Regions from separate parts of the Erwinia papayae genome, predicted to be linked through region 2. Evidence: predicted binding sites of a transcription regulator. Region 2 holds the regulator's gene; the other holds the start of a gene.

Region 1 (8,741 bases), on a different contig from region 2:
TGCGGCACATAATCCCCAGTTGAAAGCGGGTGTTGCCTGGTATGGCAAACTGGTTGGTGAAAAAACCATGCTGCAACAGAAACAACCGGTTGATATTGCCCTTGATCTGACCGCGCCGGTACTGGGTTTGTATGGGGGAATGGATGACGGTATTCCACAGGATTCAGTCGATACCATGCGTCAGGCGCTGCGGGCAGCGAATTCCACATCCGAAATTGTGGTCTATCCCGAAGCGGGTCACGCTTTTAACGCTGATTATCGTCCCAGCTATCATCAGGAATCCGCGCAGGACGGCTGGCAACGGATGCTGACGTGGTTCAGACAGCATGGGGTGAAATGACTGCCTTCCACCCAGCTTCCATCACGCTTACAGGCCAGAACTCATCTCCTTCAGGGGCGCCAGGCGCCCCTTAATATGCATCAGGCTTCGGTTTCACGCAGATTCTGCGCCGCCTTCACCATGTTAGCCAGAGCCTGGCGGGTTTCCGTCCAGCCACGGGTTTTAAGACCGCAGTCGGGGTTAACCCACAGACGCTCCACTGGGATACGCTTCGCAGCTTTGCGCAGCAATGCTTCAATCCACGCCACATCCGGCACATTTGGTGAGTGAATATCGTACACCCCCGGGCCAATTTCATTTGGATACTCAAACTGTTCAAATGACTCCAGCAGCTCCATGTCCGACCTGGAGGTCTCAATGGTGATGACATCGGCATCCAGCGCCGCAATGGAATCCATGATGTCATTAAATTCGCAGTAACACATATGGGTATGGATCTGCGTGTCGTCACGTGCCACAGCCGCATTCAGGCGGAAGGCATCGACGGCCCATTCCAGGTAAGCAGCCCAGTCTGACTGACGCAGCGGCAAACCTTCACGCAGGGCGGGTTCATCAATCTGGATAATGCCAATACCTGCTTTTTCAAGGTCTTCCACTTCGTCACGCAGCGCCAGCGCAATCTGCTTAGCGATGGTTTCACGGGAAACATCTTCGCGGGGGAATGACCAGCACAGAATGGTCACCGGACCGGTCAGCATGCCTTTTACCGGTTTGTCGGTCAGTGACTGCGCATATTTCGCCCACTCAACGGTAATCGCCTGCGGGCGGCTGATGTCACCAATAATCACCGGCGGTTTCACACAGCGGGAACCGTAACTCTGCACCCAACCATTTTGGGTAAAAGCAAAACCATCCAGGTTCTCACCAAAATATTCCACCATGTCATTACGTTCAGCTTCACCATGTACCAGCACATCAAGCCCCAGTCGCTCCTGCTCAGTAATCGCCTGCCTGATATGTTCGGCAATGCCGGTGCGGTAGTGGTTGCCATCCAGACGCCCCTGCTTAAAGTCCAGCCGCAGGCCACGGATCTCGGTAGTCTGTGGAAACGAACCAATGGTGGTGGTCGGCCATGCTGGCAAGCGGAATCGCACACGTTGTGCCTGAGTACGCACGGCATAGCTACTGTCACGCTGGCTGTCTCTGGCGGTGATGCCGGCCAGCCGTTTGGCAACATTAGCATTGTGTACCCTGCCGGAATGACGGCGGGCGCGAATGGGTGCGCTCCAGGCCTCCAGAGCGTGTGGATCGTTGTTATTCAGTGCATTGCTAAGCAGGGACAACTCCGCACATTTTTGCAGCGCAAAAGCGAACCAGCTTTTTACTTCATCATCCAGGCGGGTTTCGGCGCTCAGATCGATTGGGCTGTGTAACAATGAACAGGAGGAACCGATCCACAGCTGCTGCCGCTGAGCGGTTAACGGTTGCAGGCGTTCAAACCAGCTGCTCAAATCGGCACGCCAGACGTTGCGGCCATTAATCACGCCAACAGAGAGCAACCAGTCGGACGGGATGCGGGTATTGAGAACAGTGATATCATCCTTACCATGAACCAGATCAACATGCAGTCCCTGCACCGGCAGCGTGCGGATAGTGTCGATGTTGGTGGCGGCACTGTCAAAATAGGTGGTCAGCAATAATTTAACTTTACCCTGCAACGTATCGTAGGCGGGTTTAAACGCCGCCAGCCAGTCTTGTGGCAATTCCAGAACCAGAGCGGGTTCATCAATTTGAACCCACTCAATGTCACGCTGCGCCAGTTCAGACAGCAGCTGCTGATAAACCGGCAGAATGTCTTTCAACAGGCTGAGGCGATCAAATTGCTCACCTTTCACTTTGCCCAGCCACAGCCAGGTGACCGGCCCCAGCAGAACCGGTTTTACTTTATGGCCCAGTGCCAGTGCTTCATCCACCTCTTCCAGAATCTGCGTCCAGGTCAGTTTAAATTGTTGGCCTTTAGTAAATTCTGGCACCATGTAGTGATAGTTTGTATTAAACCATTTGGTCATTTCAGCCGCCGCCGCTGGCTCACCGGTTGGTGCGCGGCCACGACCAATACGAAATAAGGTATCCAGATCGACAGATCCATCTTTATTCTGGTGACGTGCAGGCACATTGCCCAGCAGCAGGCTGGTTGTCAGCACATGATCGTACCAGGCGAAATCGCCAACCGGTACCAGATCAACACCAGCATCTCGCTGTTGCTGCCAGTGACGGGCGCGTAGTTCGCGGCCAACAGCCAGCAGCTCTTGCTGAGTGCTGTTACCCGCCCAGTAACTCTCCTGGGCTTTTTTCAGTTCGCGGTGCAGGCCAACACGGGGGAAGCCGAGCGTATGATTCAGAATGGTCATCAGTTCTTTCCTCAGTTACAGCCCGTCTTCGTGTTTGCCGGGCTTTTAGACGTCCAGATGTTTACACATCTATAATCCGCAGGTACTGTATTCACCACAAGCGCAATTTGTTCATTGTCGATGTGAAGGACTCTCATGATCGAACTTAAACACCTGCGGACGTTGCAGGCTCTGCGAAATACGGGTTCGCTGGCGGCAGCGGCGGCCCAGCTGCATCAGACGCAATCCGCTTTATCTCATCAGTTCAGCGATCTGGAACAGCGTCTGGGCTTTCGTTTATTCGTCCGTAAAAGCCAGCCGCTGCGTTTCACCCCGCAGGGCGATATTCTGCTTCAGCTTGCTGAACAGGTGCTGCCACAGATCCAGCATGCGCTTCAGGCTTGCCATGAGCCGCACCAGGCCACGCTGCGTATTGCTATCGAATGCCACAGTTGCATTCAGTGGTTAACCCCGGCACTGAATAACTTCCGCCAGAGCTGGCCGCAGGTGGTGATGGACTTTAAATCCGGGGTTACTTTTGATCCCCAGCCTGCGCTACAGCAGGGCGACCTGGACGTGGTGCTGACCTCCGATATTTTGCCGCGCAGCGGCCTGTTCTATTCGCCGATGTTTGACTACGAAGTCCGCCTGGTGCTGGCGACCGACCATCCTCTGGCGCAGATCGGTCATATTTCACCTGAAGATCTTGCTGATGAAGTGCTGATGATTTATCCGGTACAACGTCAGCGTCTGGATATCTGGCGTCATTTTCTGCAACCCGCAGGCGTCAGTCCGGCGCTGAAAAGTGTCGATAACACACTCCTGCTGATTCAGATGGTCTCTGCCGGAATGGGCATTGCGGCCCTGCCACATTGGGTGGTGGAAAGTTTTGAACATCAGGGACTGGTGGTGACAAAAACGCTGGGTGGCGGCTTGTGGAGTCGTTTATACGCGGCGGTTCGCGACGGCGAACAGCGCCAGGCCGTGCTCGACGCTTTTATTCGTTCAGCCCGTCAACATGCCTGTGAACATCTGCCAGGAGTCAGAGATGCCTCCCAGCCCGGCACGCCGCTACCCACTTCTTCACCACTTTGAAACCGCTGCCAGCGCTGTGCTGGCGGTTTCCACTGGTTATGCAGCCATTTGTCTCTATAATGCGCCGGATGCCACTTGTTTTCTGATGAGAATTTTATGACTAACAACGACGTCCTGCGCAGCGTGCGCTACATGCTGAAGCTGAATGATGCCCAGATGGTCGCCATTCTTGCCCTGGCAGAAAGCCAGGTTAACGAAGCAGAGATGGGGAACTTCCTGAAAAAGGAAGATGAAGCAGGTTTTCGCCCCTGCCCGGATGTGATTATGGGCTACTTTTTGAACGGTCTGATATTTCAGCGCCGAGGCAAAAGTGAAGATGCTCCGGTGCCATCAATTGAACGTAAGATGACCAATAATATTATTATGAAAAAACTTCGCGTGGCCTTCGATCTGAAAACCACCGATATTATTGAAACGCTCAAACTGGCAGATTTCGCTGTTGGTCAGTCCGAAATTGGCGCAATTTTCCGTAAGCCCGGCCATAAAAATTATCGTGATTGTGGCGACCAGATATTGCGTAATTTTCTGAAAGGAATGACTTTAAAACTACGCCCACCCGTATCAAAAAATAATTAACTATCGGGCGACATTAGTGTCGCCATTAATTTAATACATCCAGAAAAAATGAAATATAAAAATAATAATATATTAATTCCTGCCCTGAAAATAAAAAACTTTAATTGTTGACAATATAATTATGCAGAAGCAGAATTGTTTCCGGAGATATTCTCCATTATTTTTTTGTATAAAGGATATACATTATGAAAGAATTAAACGCTGCACAAATTATGGAAGTTAGTGGCGCAGGGAAAATCCAGGATGGAGTTTCCAGCTGGTACGGCTCGCTTTTCTCCGGAATTTTTAAACTCACCTCTTCTTTTTCCAGTGCGTTAGGCGCGACTGAAGAAGCTGCAAAAACAAATGGCGAAGAGCTGGGTAGCAAAATTGGTGCGAAAATTGAAGATGCAATCAGCACATGGGTTGATCAACTCAGTGCGCTGATAAAATAAAACGCCCCTGATTTAATACGTAATGCCGGAAAAAATTTCCGGCATTTATAACATTGCAGAATCAGCTTCTTTTTATTATCCACTGCCGGTGCACCCACAGCGAGGCAAAGATGACCGCAGAACCAATAATAAAACTCGGCCAGTGTGGTTTTTGTTGCCAGATAGCCAGATTAACCAACAGACCCGCTGGCACATGCATGTTATTCATAATTCCCAGGGTTCCTGCATCAACCTGCGTTGAACCGTAGTTCCACATAAAATAACCTAAACCCGATGCCGCCACGCCAAGCCAGATTAGTATGCCCCACTGGAATGTGGTGGTGGGTAATTTATTGGGATTACCCCACAACAGCCAGGCAATAACCGCGACCATCGCCGCACCAATATAAAACCACGCAAAAGCGGTATGCTGTGGCACGGGCCGGGTTTCCTGGAGACGCTTATAACCCACCATTCCCACGGCAAAGCAGATATTTGCCAGCTGCACCAGCATCAAACCAAACCAGAAGTGATCGCTGACTTTGTCATAGCGAATGATTGCCGCCCCCGCCACCGCAAGCAGTGCGCTGACCAGGTAGCCAAAGCGGATACCACGACCACTGAGCAGATCATAAATCAGCGTAATATAGAGCGGCGTCATCACGGTGAACAACAACAGCTCAGATACGCTCAGGTAAAGATAGGCCTGGAAACTGATCAGATACATGATCCCCAGTTGCAAAGCGCCCACCGCCATATAAAGCAACAGAGTAGAGGCACGATAACCGCGCCAGCGCAGAAAGGGTAAAAACACCGCAGCCGCCAGTAGCAGACGGATTAACACCGAGAATACCGTGTCCACCTGTCCCGCCAGATATTCGCCTATCAGACTGAATGAAAATGCCCACAATATTGTGGTGACAATCAGTAACGTCACAATCAGAAACTCTGCTAAGAAATGAGGCTCCAGTGTAACGAAGTTCGGCGAACGACAGGGAAATTTCTGGTTTACAATTGATTAACAAGCAATCAGATGGTTTTCATTTCTGTCTTTGAGAAAAACAGTAAACGTTGCTAAACCGGAATCTGCCTCCGCTGAACAGCAGCTGTTGCACCGATCGGGGCTGTAAAAATGTTTTGTCATAAAAATGTAACATTTGCGTAGCTGTTCACACTCCCTCCTGGAATTTGCCCTTATCCTCTGCGCCGAAACCAACACATCGTGTTACCGCCTGGATATTCAGTTTCCGTCTCACGCCAGTTGGCGTGAACAGAGAAATAAACTGCGCCATTGGAGGCCACCATGATCACTATTTTTAAACCTGCGCCACATCAACCGCCAGTTGACGCCCGACGCGTCGATCCGCTGTATCGCAAACTTCGCTGGCAAATTTTTATCGGCATCTTCTGCGGCTATGCCGCCTACTATCTGGTACGCAAAAATTTTGCCCTTGCCATGCCTTACCTGGTGGAGCAGGGATTTTCGCGCGGCGATCTTGGATTTGCGCTTTCCGGCATCTCCCTCGCTTACGGTTTTTCTAAATTTATTATGGGTTCCGTTTCAGACCGTTCTAATCCCCGCATTTTTCTGCCTGCCGGTTTAATCCTTGCCGCTGCCGTGATGTTGTTGATGGGATTTGTCCCCTGGGCCACATCCGGCATCATGATTATGTTTGTATTACTGTTTTTGTGTGGCTGGTTTCAGGGTATGGGCTGGCCTCCCTGTGGCAGAACCATGGTCCACTGGTGGTCAAAAAAAGAGCGCGGCAGCATCGTCTCGGTGTGGAATTGTGCGCACAACGTCGGAGGCGGCCTTCCTCCCCTGCTGTTTTTGCTGGGTATGGCCTGGTTTAACGACTGGAAAGCCGCGCTCTATATGCCCGCATTTGCCGCCATCGTCGTGGCAATAATCGTCGGTGTATTGATGCGTGATACGCCACAATCCTGCGGCCTGCCGCCGATTGAAGAGTATAAACAGGATTTTCCGCCCGACTACGACGCAAAACATGAACAGGAACTGAGCGCAAAACAGATCTTTATGCAGTACATCCTGCCTAATAAGCTGCTGTGGTATATCGCACTGGCTAACGTTTTCGTCTATCTGTTGCGTTACGGCATTCTCGACTGGTCCCCCACTTATCTGAAGGAAGTGAAGCATTTCACCCTGGATAAATCCTCATGGGCCTGGTTTCTTTATGAATACGCCGGTATTCCCGGCACACTACTATGCGGCTGGATGTCCGACCGTGTATTTCGTGGTAATCGTGGGGCAACCGGCGTCTTCTTTATGCTGCTGGTGACCGTCGCCACGGTGGTTTACTGGCTGAATCCGCCCGGTCACCCCGGCGTGGATATGGCCTGTATGATTGCGATTGGCTTTTTAATCTACGGCCCGGTGATGTTAATCGGCTTACATGCGCTGGAGCTGGCACCGAAAAAAACCGCAGGAACGGCGGCGGGCTTTACCGGTTTATTTGGCTATCTGGGCGGGTCGGTCGCTGCCAGTACGCTCGTCGGCTACACCGTGGATTACTTTGGCTGGAACGGCGGATTTATCATCATGATCGCGGGCAGTATTCTGTCGGTGCTACTGCTAATACTCACCATGTTCAGTGAGAACAAACGTTCAGCGGAGAAAAATCATGCTTAGAATGCTGATATTAAGCTTTCTGACAGCGTCGTCGCTGTGTGTAATGGCGGCAGATACGGCAAAGCTGGTCATTGCGCATCGCGGGGCCAGTGGCTATCTGCCGGAGCACACGCTGGAGGCTAAAGCGATGGCCTATGCTCAGGGGGCCGATTTCCTCGAACAAGATCTGGTGATGACCAGAGACGATCAGTTGGTGGTGCTGCACGACCGCTATCTTGATCGGGTCACCGACGTGGCTGAGCGCTACCCTGGTCGCGCCCGGCAGGATGGTCGTTTTTACGCCATCGACTTTACGTTGAAAGAAATTAAAGGTCTGAAGTTTACCGAAGGTTTTACGCTTGAAAATGGTCACAAAATCCAGACCTTTCCGGGCCGCTTTCCAATGGGTAAATCAGATTTTCATGTGCATACCTTTGCGGAAGAGATCGAATTTATTCAGGGTTTAAATCACTCCACCGGCAAAAATGTAGGCATTTATCCTGAGATCAAAGCCCCGTGGTTTCACCGCCAGCAAGGTAAGGACATCTCCGCCAGGGTGCTGGATGTGCTGAAACAGTATGGCTACACCAGTAAAAGCGACCTTATCTACCTGCAATGTTTCGATTTTGATGAGCTGAAACGGATCAAAACGGAGCTGGAGCCACAGCGCGGAATGAATCTGAAGCTGGTGCAGCTGATTGCAAAAACAGAGTGGCAGGAGACCCGGCAACAACAGAACGGCAAGTGGGTTAATTACAGCTACGACTGGATGTTTAAACCCGGCGCGATGAAAATCCTGGCAAAATATGTCGATGGCGCAGGACCGGATTATCACATGCTGGTCAGCAAAGATTCGACTACAGGGCGTGTTCACCTGACAGAGATGGTTAGAGAGGCGCATGAAAGCGGCCTGGTGGTGCATCCTTACACCGTCCGCGCCGATCAATTACCTGACTGGGTTAACAACGTCGATCAACTCTACGAGGTGCTTTACCACCGGGCCGGCGTGGACGGCCTGTTTACCGACTTCCCGGATAAAGCCGTACATTTCCTGCAGCGCTGAAACCTTATCGCCCCGGCATGACCGGGGCAAAAGGGTGATGTTCAGACGTTATACAGCTTGCGCAGGTACTCCGGCACCGCGTTATCAGCATTGCTGCCAATGACCTCCAGTTCCGGCAGTAAATCCTTCAGCCGCTGATGCGCGTTGCTCATAATGCAACCTTTGCCCGCCATGTTCAGCATCTCTTTATCGTTCATGCCATCGCCAAAAGCGATGCAGTCCGCCAGGGAGTAGCCAAAAGAGTGCGCCACCGCATCCAGCGCAAGTCCTTTAGAAACGCCACCCCCCATCACTT
Region 2 (8,741 bases):
CCAGTGCCACAATTTTCAGCGGCGCAAGGAAATGACCGACGGTATCCAGCAACTTGCCGGGGTAAAGCGAGATGCCAATAACCAGCACAAAATAGATAAGGCTGTAGATCAACAGTGGCAGTGCGGTGTCGCCGGTCAGTGGGGCAATACCGACTTCAAAGGAAACCGTTGCCGTACGCGGTGTGGCAAACAGTGGGCCAACGGCCAGGTAGCAGACGGTTGCCAGCACAATTCCTGCGGTCTTACCGATGGGCGAGCTGAGCGCGTCAATTCCCCCACCCACGCGGGCCAGCGCAATCACGGTGATCACCGGCAGCCCCACTGCGGTAATCAGAAAGCCGGCCGCCGCAACCCACACGTGCTCACCAGACTGGATACCCACCATCGGCGGGAAAATAATGTTACCGGCACCGACGAACAGAGCGAAGGTCATAAAGCCCAGTGCGATGATGTCTTTGAAAGTTAGACGATTACTCATAAGCAGCGGATTAACCTGTTACTGGTGTTAGTGAAAACGTCATGTCAGCGTCACCCCTGTGCGCACTAAAAATACTGGCCCGGCCAGCCGCCACAGCCTGATGTTCTGGTCCAGTGTCACTTACCAGCGGATTTGCGCTGATTATGATCTTTTTTCAGGGGGAAAACGGAAAAACGGCGCTAAGTAAACCGTTTATAGCGGAGAAAGGCAAGGCGGGATCGGGAAAGCAGAATGATATAGCGTAAAAAAACGTCCAGCCAGTTCATCAGTTCAGTTTATAAGCCAGAACCCTTAGATGATGTGTATTTTTTCTGAGCAGGGGTAGTGCAATTTATGCAAAAAAAGAGGATTAGCTGCACAAAAAGCGCGCTTTCGCACGCTTTTTACCGTAATTCACGCAAAACGCATCACCAGACTTCGCTGGCAATATCGGTCACCAGACGCAGCTTAGCCCACTGCTGTTGCTCAGTGAGGCTGTTGCCCTCTTCGGTGGAGGCAAAGCCACACTGCGGGCTGAGGCAAATCTGCTCGAGGCTGACGTATTTCGTGGCTTCAGCAATACGCTTTTTGACGCTTTCAGGATCTTCCAGCTCGCCATTTTTGGTGGTGATCAACCCCAGCACCACCTGCTGCCTGCCGGGTTTAATAAAGCGCAGCGGCTCGAAACCGCCGGAACGTTCATTGTCATACTCCAGGAAGAACGCATCGACATTGACGCTGCCAAACAGAATGTCGGCCACCGGCTCGTAGCCGCCTTCAGAAATCCAGGTGGAGCGAAAATTTCCCCGGCAGACGTGCAGCCCGATGGTCAGATCGTCGGGTTTACCTTCCAGCGCCTTATTCAGCACCTGTGCATAGGTGCTCGCCAGCTGCTGCGGGTCGTCCCCACGTTCGCGGATCTGACGCTGCTGATCCTCAGAGCACAGATAGGCCCAGACGGTGTCATCCAGTTGCAGATAGCGGCAGCCAGCCGCGTAAAAGGCATGAATTGCAGCACGATACGTCAGCGCCAGGTCGTGGAAATAGTCCCGCAAATCAGGATAAACCGTGGCGTCAATCATCTTACGGCCACCACGAAAATGCAGCACGCTGGGGCTGGGGATGGTCATTTTGGCAATGGCATTACCGCTGATACTTTGCAGGTAACGAAAATCTTCCAGCATCGGATGATCGCCAAAACCCAGCCTGCCGGTCACCTTCACTCCACGCGCTTTCGTCTGGATACCGTTAAACTGGATACCCTGCTCCGCTTCGTAAGGCTCCACGCCCTCCAGGCCATCAAAGAAATCAAAATGCCACCATGCCCGACGGAATTCCCCATCGGTCACCACGTTGAGTCCACAGGCGCGCTGCTGCGTCACCACCTCGCGGATCGCTTCATCCTCGATACGCCGCAGGGCCACCGCATCAATTTCCCCCCGCTGGAACTGCTCGCGAGCCTGCTTTATCGCAGGCGGACGAAGGAAACTGCCGACCACTTCGGCACGATATCTGGCTGAATCTCTCTGCATTCTGCTCACTCCTGGCCTGCGCATACCACGCATCATGGTTAAAATAGTTTCGCTAAGTTACTTCAGGACTTCCGGATGTCCACATGGCTAAAAAGAATGTCACGCCGCGCGTTTAGCGGCAAACGAGGAAATTTCATCACAGATGAAAATTTTTCACTCTCCGGGTGAGAAGCCCACTTGATAGTGACTTCTCACTCTGCCGGATGCGGGCTGACAATCATTCCCGGCGGCAGCAGGAAACTGAAGCAGGTCTCTTTACCCGGCTGACTGACAATCTTCAGCCGGGTGTGGTGATGCGAGAGCGCGTGTTTGACGATAGCCAGTCCCAGGCCACTGCCGCCGGTCCGCCGTGAGCGGGCCTTGTCAACGCGATAGAAGCGCTCGGTCAGGCGCGGATATGTTCAGGGGCAATGCCGGGGCCGTTATCGCAGACGCGAAACAGAGCACCCTGCGCTGTTTTCAGCCAGGCAATCTCCAGCCGCGTCCCTTCCGGCGTATGGTTGACCGCGTTATACACCAGATTGGAGATAGCGCTCTGCAACTGCTCCTCGTTACCCAACACCCGCAGATGCGCATCGGTTTGGAAATGTATCTCATGACGTCCCTGACTCAGCGTCTCCGCTTCGCGCTGCAACAGTTGCAGCATCGCCGGGACATCAACCTGCTGATGGAGATCCAACGCAGGCGCGGCCTCAATGCGGGAAAGCGTCAGCAGCTGTTTTACCAGGCCGTCCATACGACGCGTCTGCTCCTGCATGGTATGGACCGCCTTGTCGCGCAGCGGCCCGGCCATGCCGTCGCCGGTCATCATCTCCAGATAGCCCTGTAACACTGTCAGCGGCGTGCCTAGCTCATGGCTGACGTTGGCAAAGAAGTTGCGGCGGGAACCTTCCAGCTGATGCATCTGCGTCATGTCGCGCGACACTAACAGCCACTGCCCTTCGCTGTAGGGCATCACCCGAAATTCCAGGTGCCGTTGATTGTTCAGCACCAGCGTCAGCGGACGCGAAAAATCCCGCTGGCGAAGGTAGCGGGCAAACTCAGGATAACGCAGCAGATTGAGGATATTCTGGCCATTGTCTTCCGGCCAGCGCAGCCCAAGCAGCTGCTGTGCCAGGCCGTTGCACCAGAAGATGATGCCTTCCTCGGTGGTCAGTACCAGCGCATCCGGCAGCGACTCCGCGCCACTGCGAAAGCGTCTGATCAGATTACCCAGTTCACGCCGACGACGACGGTTGCGCACCTGCATCTGATACAGGCCATAAAAGAGGGGTTCCCAGCTGCCATGTCCGGCCGGGGGAGTCATACTGCGGTCAACCCACAACCAGTGCGATAAGCGCAGCAGGTTAAAATAGTGCCAGCCCAGCAGCGCCAGCAGGGCAACCGGCAGCAGCCAGGCAAGGTAACCCGTCAGCCACCCGATAATCAGCGCGGGCAGGCAGACGAGCAGCAGCTCCAGCAGTAATTTCTTCCAGGAGAGGCGTTCCAGCAAGATGAAGACTCCAGTGCAAACGATCAGTAACGTGCTGAGAAACGGTAACCTGTCCCGCGAACCGTTTGTACCATGCGATCGTGCCCGCTGACCTCAAGCGCTTTGCGTAAGCGACGAATATGCACATCAACGGTGCGATCTTCGACGTACACGTTAGTGCCCCAGACGTGATTAAGCAACTGTTCACGGCTGTAGACCCGCTCCGGATGGGTCATAAAAAAGTGCAGCAGCTTATACTCGGTTGGCCCCATCTCCAGCGGCTGCGTTTCTGACATCACCCTGTGTGAGGAGGGATCGAGACTCAGTCCCTGTATTTCAATCACCTCTTCCACCGCCATCGGTGAAATACGGCGCATCACCGCTTTAATGCGGGCAATCAGTTCCTTCGGCGAGAACGGCTTGGTGATATAGTCATCCGCGCCCACTTCCAGCCCCCGCACGCGGTCCTCTTCTTCACCACGGGCCGTCAGCATCATCACCGGAATATCACGGGTCATCGCTTCGCGCTTCAGGTGTTTAATAAACTGAATACCTGAGCCACCCGGCAGCATCCAGTCCAGCAGGATCAAATCAGGCCAGGGTTCAATCAGCTGACTGACCGCACTGTCATAATCTTCCGCTTCGACGGGTTGATAGTCATTTTGCTCCAGCACAAAACACAACATCTCACGGATTGGGGCTTCATCTTCTACCACCAGAATGCGCTTAGCCATTATTGCTCCTGCTGCTGTGACCGGATGTCACGGGATTTGCGGCGTCATTATGCGTCAGTTTTATGACAGTTTTATGAAAAAAGCACCCATCAGTCCGCGTTTTCGACATCCTGTTTACGCCAGGTCTGCCTTTGCCGCTGGGGTTTTTGCCAGCTCTGTTTATAATCGTCAGCTCTGCTTATGCACAGAAGGGATACCATGCGCGTCATTCATACCGCCGACTGGCATCTGGGCCAGTTTTTCTACACCAAAAGTCGGGCTGCCGAACATCAGGCCTTTCTTGACTGGTTGCTGTTGCAGGTGGCAGAACGGCAGGTGGCAGCGATTATTGTCGCCGGGGATATTTTTGATACCGGGTCGCCACCCAGCTATGCCCGCGAACTGTTCAATCGCTTTATCGTCAGCCTGCAAGCCAGCGGATGCCAGCTGGTGATCCTTGGCGGGAATCACGATTCGGTGGCGGTGCTTAATGAATCCCGCGAGCTGCTGAGCTGTCTGAATACGCGGGTGATTGCTGCGGCTGCCGAACATCCCGACGATCAGGTGTTGCTGCTGACCGACCGCAACGGCCAGCCGGGCGCGCTGCTGTGTGCTATCCCTTTTTTACGTCCGCGTGACATCACCACCAGCCAGGCAGGCCAGTCTGGCCATCAGAAGCAACAATCCCTGCTGGAGGCCATCACCCATCATTACCAGCAATGCTGGCAGGCCGCGCAGCAACAACGCCAGGCGCTGGGGCTGGCGCTGCCGATCATCGCCACCGGCCACCTGACCACCGTCGGCGTGACGAAAAGTGACGCCGTACGTGATATTTACATCGGCACGCTGGACGCTTTCCCCGCGCAGGCCTTTCCCCCCGCTGACTATATTGCGCTGGGGCATATTCATCGTGCTCAGCGCATTGCCGGTACGGAGCATATCCGTTACAGCGGCTCGCCCATTCCGCTCAGTTTTGACGAGCTGGGCAAAGAGAAAAGCGTTTTTCTGGTGGCGTTCGCAGAAGGCAAGTTGAGCCAGGTAGAGCCGCTGACCATTCCGCCGTTCCAGCCAATGCAGATGATTAAAGGGACGCTGGAGGAAATTGCACAGCAGCTGGCCGCCCTTCAGCCGCCGCCGGAGGGGAAAACCATCTGGCTGGATATCGAAGTGGTCACCCGCAGCTGGCTGAACGATTTGCAGCGGCGGATTCAGGAGATGACGCAGGATCTGCCCGTCGAGGTGGTGTTACTGCGTCGCAGTCGTGAACAGCGCGAGCAGACCATTGCGCGTCAGCACAACGAAACCCTGAGTGAGCTCAGCGTAGAGGAGGTGTTCAGTCGTCGCCTGGCAAGTGAAGAGGAGGCCGGACCGGACAAGCTGGCCCGCGTCACCGCGCTGTTTCAGCAGACGCTGGCAGAAATTGATGACGAGGAACAGCCATGAAAATCCTGACGCTGCGCTTTAAAAATCTCAACTCGCTGAAAGGCGAATGGAAAGTGGATTTCACCGCTGAACCCTTTGCCAGCAATGGCCTGTTTGCCATCACCGGCCCGACCGGAGCGGGAAAAACCACCCTGCTGGACGCTATTTGCCTGGCGCTGTATCACGAAACCTCACGGCTGGGAAAACTGTCGCAGAGCCAGAATGACCTGATGACCCGCGACACGGCAGAGTGTCTGGCGGAAGTGGAGTTTGAAGTAAAAGGCGTCGCCTGGCGGGCATTCTGGAGCCAGAGCCGGGCACGGGGCGCGCCGGACGGTAATCTTCAGGCACCGCGCGTTGAGCTGGCACGCTGTGCCGATAATCAGATCGTTGCCGACAAAGTGAAAGACAAGCTGGAGATGCTGACCGCGCTGACCGGCCTGGATTTCGGACGCTTCACCAAATCGATGATGCTGTCACAGGGGCAGTTTGCCGCCTTCCTCAACGCCGATGCCAACAGCCGCGCCGAACTGCTGGAGGAGCTGACCGGAACAGAAATCTATGGTCGCCTGTCCGCCAGCGTGTTCGAACGACATAAAAACGCCCGCCAGGCGCTGGAAACCCTGCGCGCTCGCGCAGGGGGCATGGCTCTGCTGGACAACGAACAGCAGCAGGTACTGAGCGACCAGCTGGCACAACGACTTTCCGAAGAGCAGGTACTCACTTCTCAACATCAGCGCCAGCAGCAACTGTTGCAGTGGCAGCAGCAGTGGCAACTCGCCCTCCAGGCCGTCACGGCGGCAGAGCAGGCTTCCCGCCAGGCGGAAAACGCCTGGCAACAGGATCAACCGCAGCTGGATAAGCTGAAACGCGCCGAACCCGCCGAAAAGCTCCGGCCACTCTGGCAGCAGCAGCAACAGCAGCAGCAGGACTGGCTGGCGTTACAGCAGCAGCAGCGCCTCACCCGGCAACAGCAGGAACAGCAGCAGTCACTGGATGTCCTGACCTCGCAGCTGAAAACCGCGAACGAAACACGCAGCCAGCATGAGCACCTGCGTCAGCAACAGGAGACGCTAATCGCCGAGCGCGTACTGCCGCTGGATAACCGCATCAGCGCGCTGGAGCAGCAAAGCGAAATGCTGGCGAAAGAAGTGAGTGAGTACCAGCATTCGCTCACAGAGCAACAGAAAAAATCCCAACACAATCAGCAGGTGCAGCAGGAGAAACGGGCACAGCAGCAGCAACAGCAGCAGTGGCAGCAGCAACATGCGTCTTTCGCCCACTGGGGAGAGGCTTTGCCGCTGTGGGCCGCGCGTTTTGAGCAGCTGCAACAGAGCGAAGCCGTACTGAACCGGCATCAGCATCAGCTCAGCGGGCAGCAGCAACGCCTCGCGCAGCGACAGCAGCAGGAGCGCGATCTTGAACAGCAGGCCCTGCCGAAAAAGCAGGCGCTGGAACAGGCACAGCAGCAGTACGCCGAAGCCGAAAAACACCTTCAGGCCTCAGAGCAGCAGCAGACCGAAGAACAGTTGCAGGCCCGGGTCAGCCACTTCAGCCAGCAGCGACCACTGCGGCAGGCGCTGGCGCTGCTGCTGCCCCAGTGGCAACAGCTTATGCAACTCAGTCAGCGGGTACTTACCAGCAAGCAGGAGATCGGGCAGCAAATCCAGCAGGCGGAGCAGCAGTTAATTACGCTGCGCAGCGACTGGAAAGAGAAATACCAGCATCAGCAGGATGTGGAAAAACGCCTCCAGCTGGAGCAGCGCATTGCCGATCTCGAACAGCATCGTGCCCTGCTGGAACCGGGGCAGCCCTGCCCGCTGTGTGGATCCAGCCAGCATCCGGCCGTCAGCGAATATCAGTCAGTCACGCCCTCAGAAACCGTGCAGCGCCTGCTGCAACTAAGAGCAGAGGTGGACAAACTGAAAGATCAAGGGACCGCTAAGCGTGAACAGCTGAAGAATCTGCAAAGCCAGCGGGAAAAGTTGCAGCAGGAGGAGAGCGAAAGCAGTCGGCAGGCGACGGCCCTGCGCGAACAGTGGCAGAGCGCGATAACCGCGCTGGCGCTGGATTTCCCGCCGGAAGACCAGCAACAGGTGGCTGACTGGCTGACGGCCCAGGAACAACAGGAAAACCAGGCGCAGGCCGGGTTGCTGCAATGGCAACAGAGCGCCCGCCAGCTTCAGCAGCAGAAAGATCGGCTCAATCAGCGCCAGCATGAGCTGAACGACCTTCAACAGCAGCAGCAGCTGGCGGAGCAGCAGCGACTGACGCTCAGTCAGGGGCTGGACGATATGCAGCGACAGCTGACAGAGCACACTGAGGCGGTGCAACAACAGCGCCACCAGTTGCAAAGCACCCTGGCCGAACACGCGCTGATGCTACCGGAAGCGGAAGAGCACGCCAGCTGGCTTACCCGCCGTCAGGCCGAGTGGCAACAGTGGCAGCAGGCGGAGCGGGCACTGACTGACCTGACTAACCAACTGACCGCGCTCGATTCTCAGCAGCAGGCGCTGAATGCACACATCGCTGACGAGCAGCAACGTCTTGCGGGCCTGGAGAAGCGCCTCGCCGCTGAGCAACGCGAGCTAAGTGAACAGCGCCAGCAACGGCAGGCACTGTTTGGCGAGCAGAGCACCTCCCGCGTACAGCAGCAGCTGCGCGAGCTGTCGCAACAGTACGCAGAGGCGAGTGACGCGCTGCAACAGCAGTGGCAACAGCAGCAGGATGGGCTGAGTACGCTGGCCGGTGAGCTTAACTCACTGTCCGAACAGTCAGCGGCGCTGACGCTGCGGCTGGAAGGGACGCGGCAGACCTTCAGCCATGCGCTTGCCGCCAGTGATTTTGCCGATGAAGCCGGGTTTGTCTCCGCCCTGCTGGATGACGCGCAGGCCAGCCAGTTAAAAACGCTACAGAAGCAGCACGACAGCCGCCGTCAGCAGGCCGCCACGTTGCTGGAGCAGGCGCAGAAAACCCTCAGTGCACAGCAGCAACAGCGGCCGGAAGAGATGCCGGAGAGTGCGGAAACCCTGATTGAAAGGGTCAGGATGCTGGCGGAACAACTGCGGGAGAATGCCCGCCAGCAGGGAGAAATTCGCCAGCAGTTGCAAAGCGACGCCCAGCTGCGTGAACAGCAGCAGGCCCTG

What was found. The regulator PhoB, encoded in region 2, activates phosphate uptake and scavenging genes when phosphate is short. The targets are predictions, from matches to a motif close to CTGTCATAAAACTGNCNNAT.
Region 1: the regulator PhoB is predicted to act here: its motif matches at 5,892-5,911, upstream of glpT (glycerol-3-phosphate transporter).

What each region holds. Positions count from the first base shown of each region.
Region 1 is NZ_JBZCHT010000013.1:537,694-546,434, forward strand. It holds gene AC3RPL_RS18685 (dienelactone hydrolase family protein) at 1-340, shown strand, start outside; gene metE (5-methyltetrahydropteroyltriglutamate--homocysteine S-methyltransferase) at 421-2,691, opposite strand; gene metR (HTH-type transcriptional regulator MetR) at 2,827-3,765, shown strand; gene AC3RPL_RS18700 (YehS family protein) at 3,862-4,341, shown strand; gene AC3RPL_RS18705 (hypothetical protein) at 4,527-4,775, shown strand; gene AC3RPL_RS18710 (carboxylate/amino acid/amine transporter) at 4,837-5,691, opposite strand; gene glpT (glycerol-3-phosphate transporter) at 6,058-7,404, shown strand; gene glpQ (glycerophosphodiester phosphodiesterase) at 7,406-8,446, shown strand; gene yigL (sugar/pyridoxal phosphate phosphatase YigL) at 8,488-8,741, opposite strand, start outside.
Region 2 is NZ_JBZCHT010000009.1:2,158,255-2,166,995, forward strand. It holds gene brnQ (branched-chain amino acid transport system II carrier protein) at 1-478, opposite strand, end outside; gene AC3RPL_RS15135 (cobalamin-independent methionine synthase II family protein) at 886-1,989, opposite strand; partial or broken gene phoR (phosphate regulon sensor histidine kinase PhoR) at 2,181-3,481, opposite strand; gene phoB (phosphate response regulator transcription factor PhoB) at 3,505-4,194, opposite strand; gene sbcD (exonuclease subunit SbcD) at 4,393-5,616, shown strand; gene AC3RPL_RS15155 (AAA family ATPase) at 5,613-8,741, shown strand, end outside.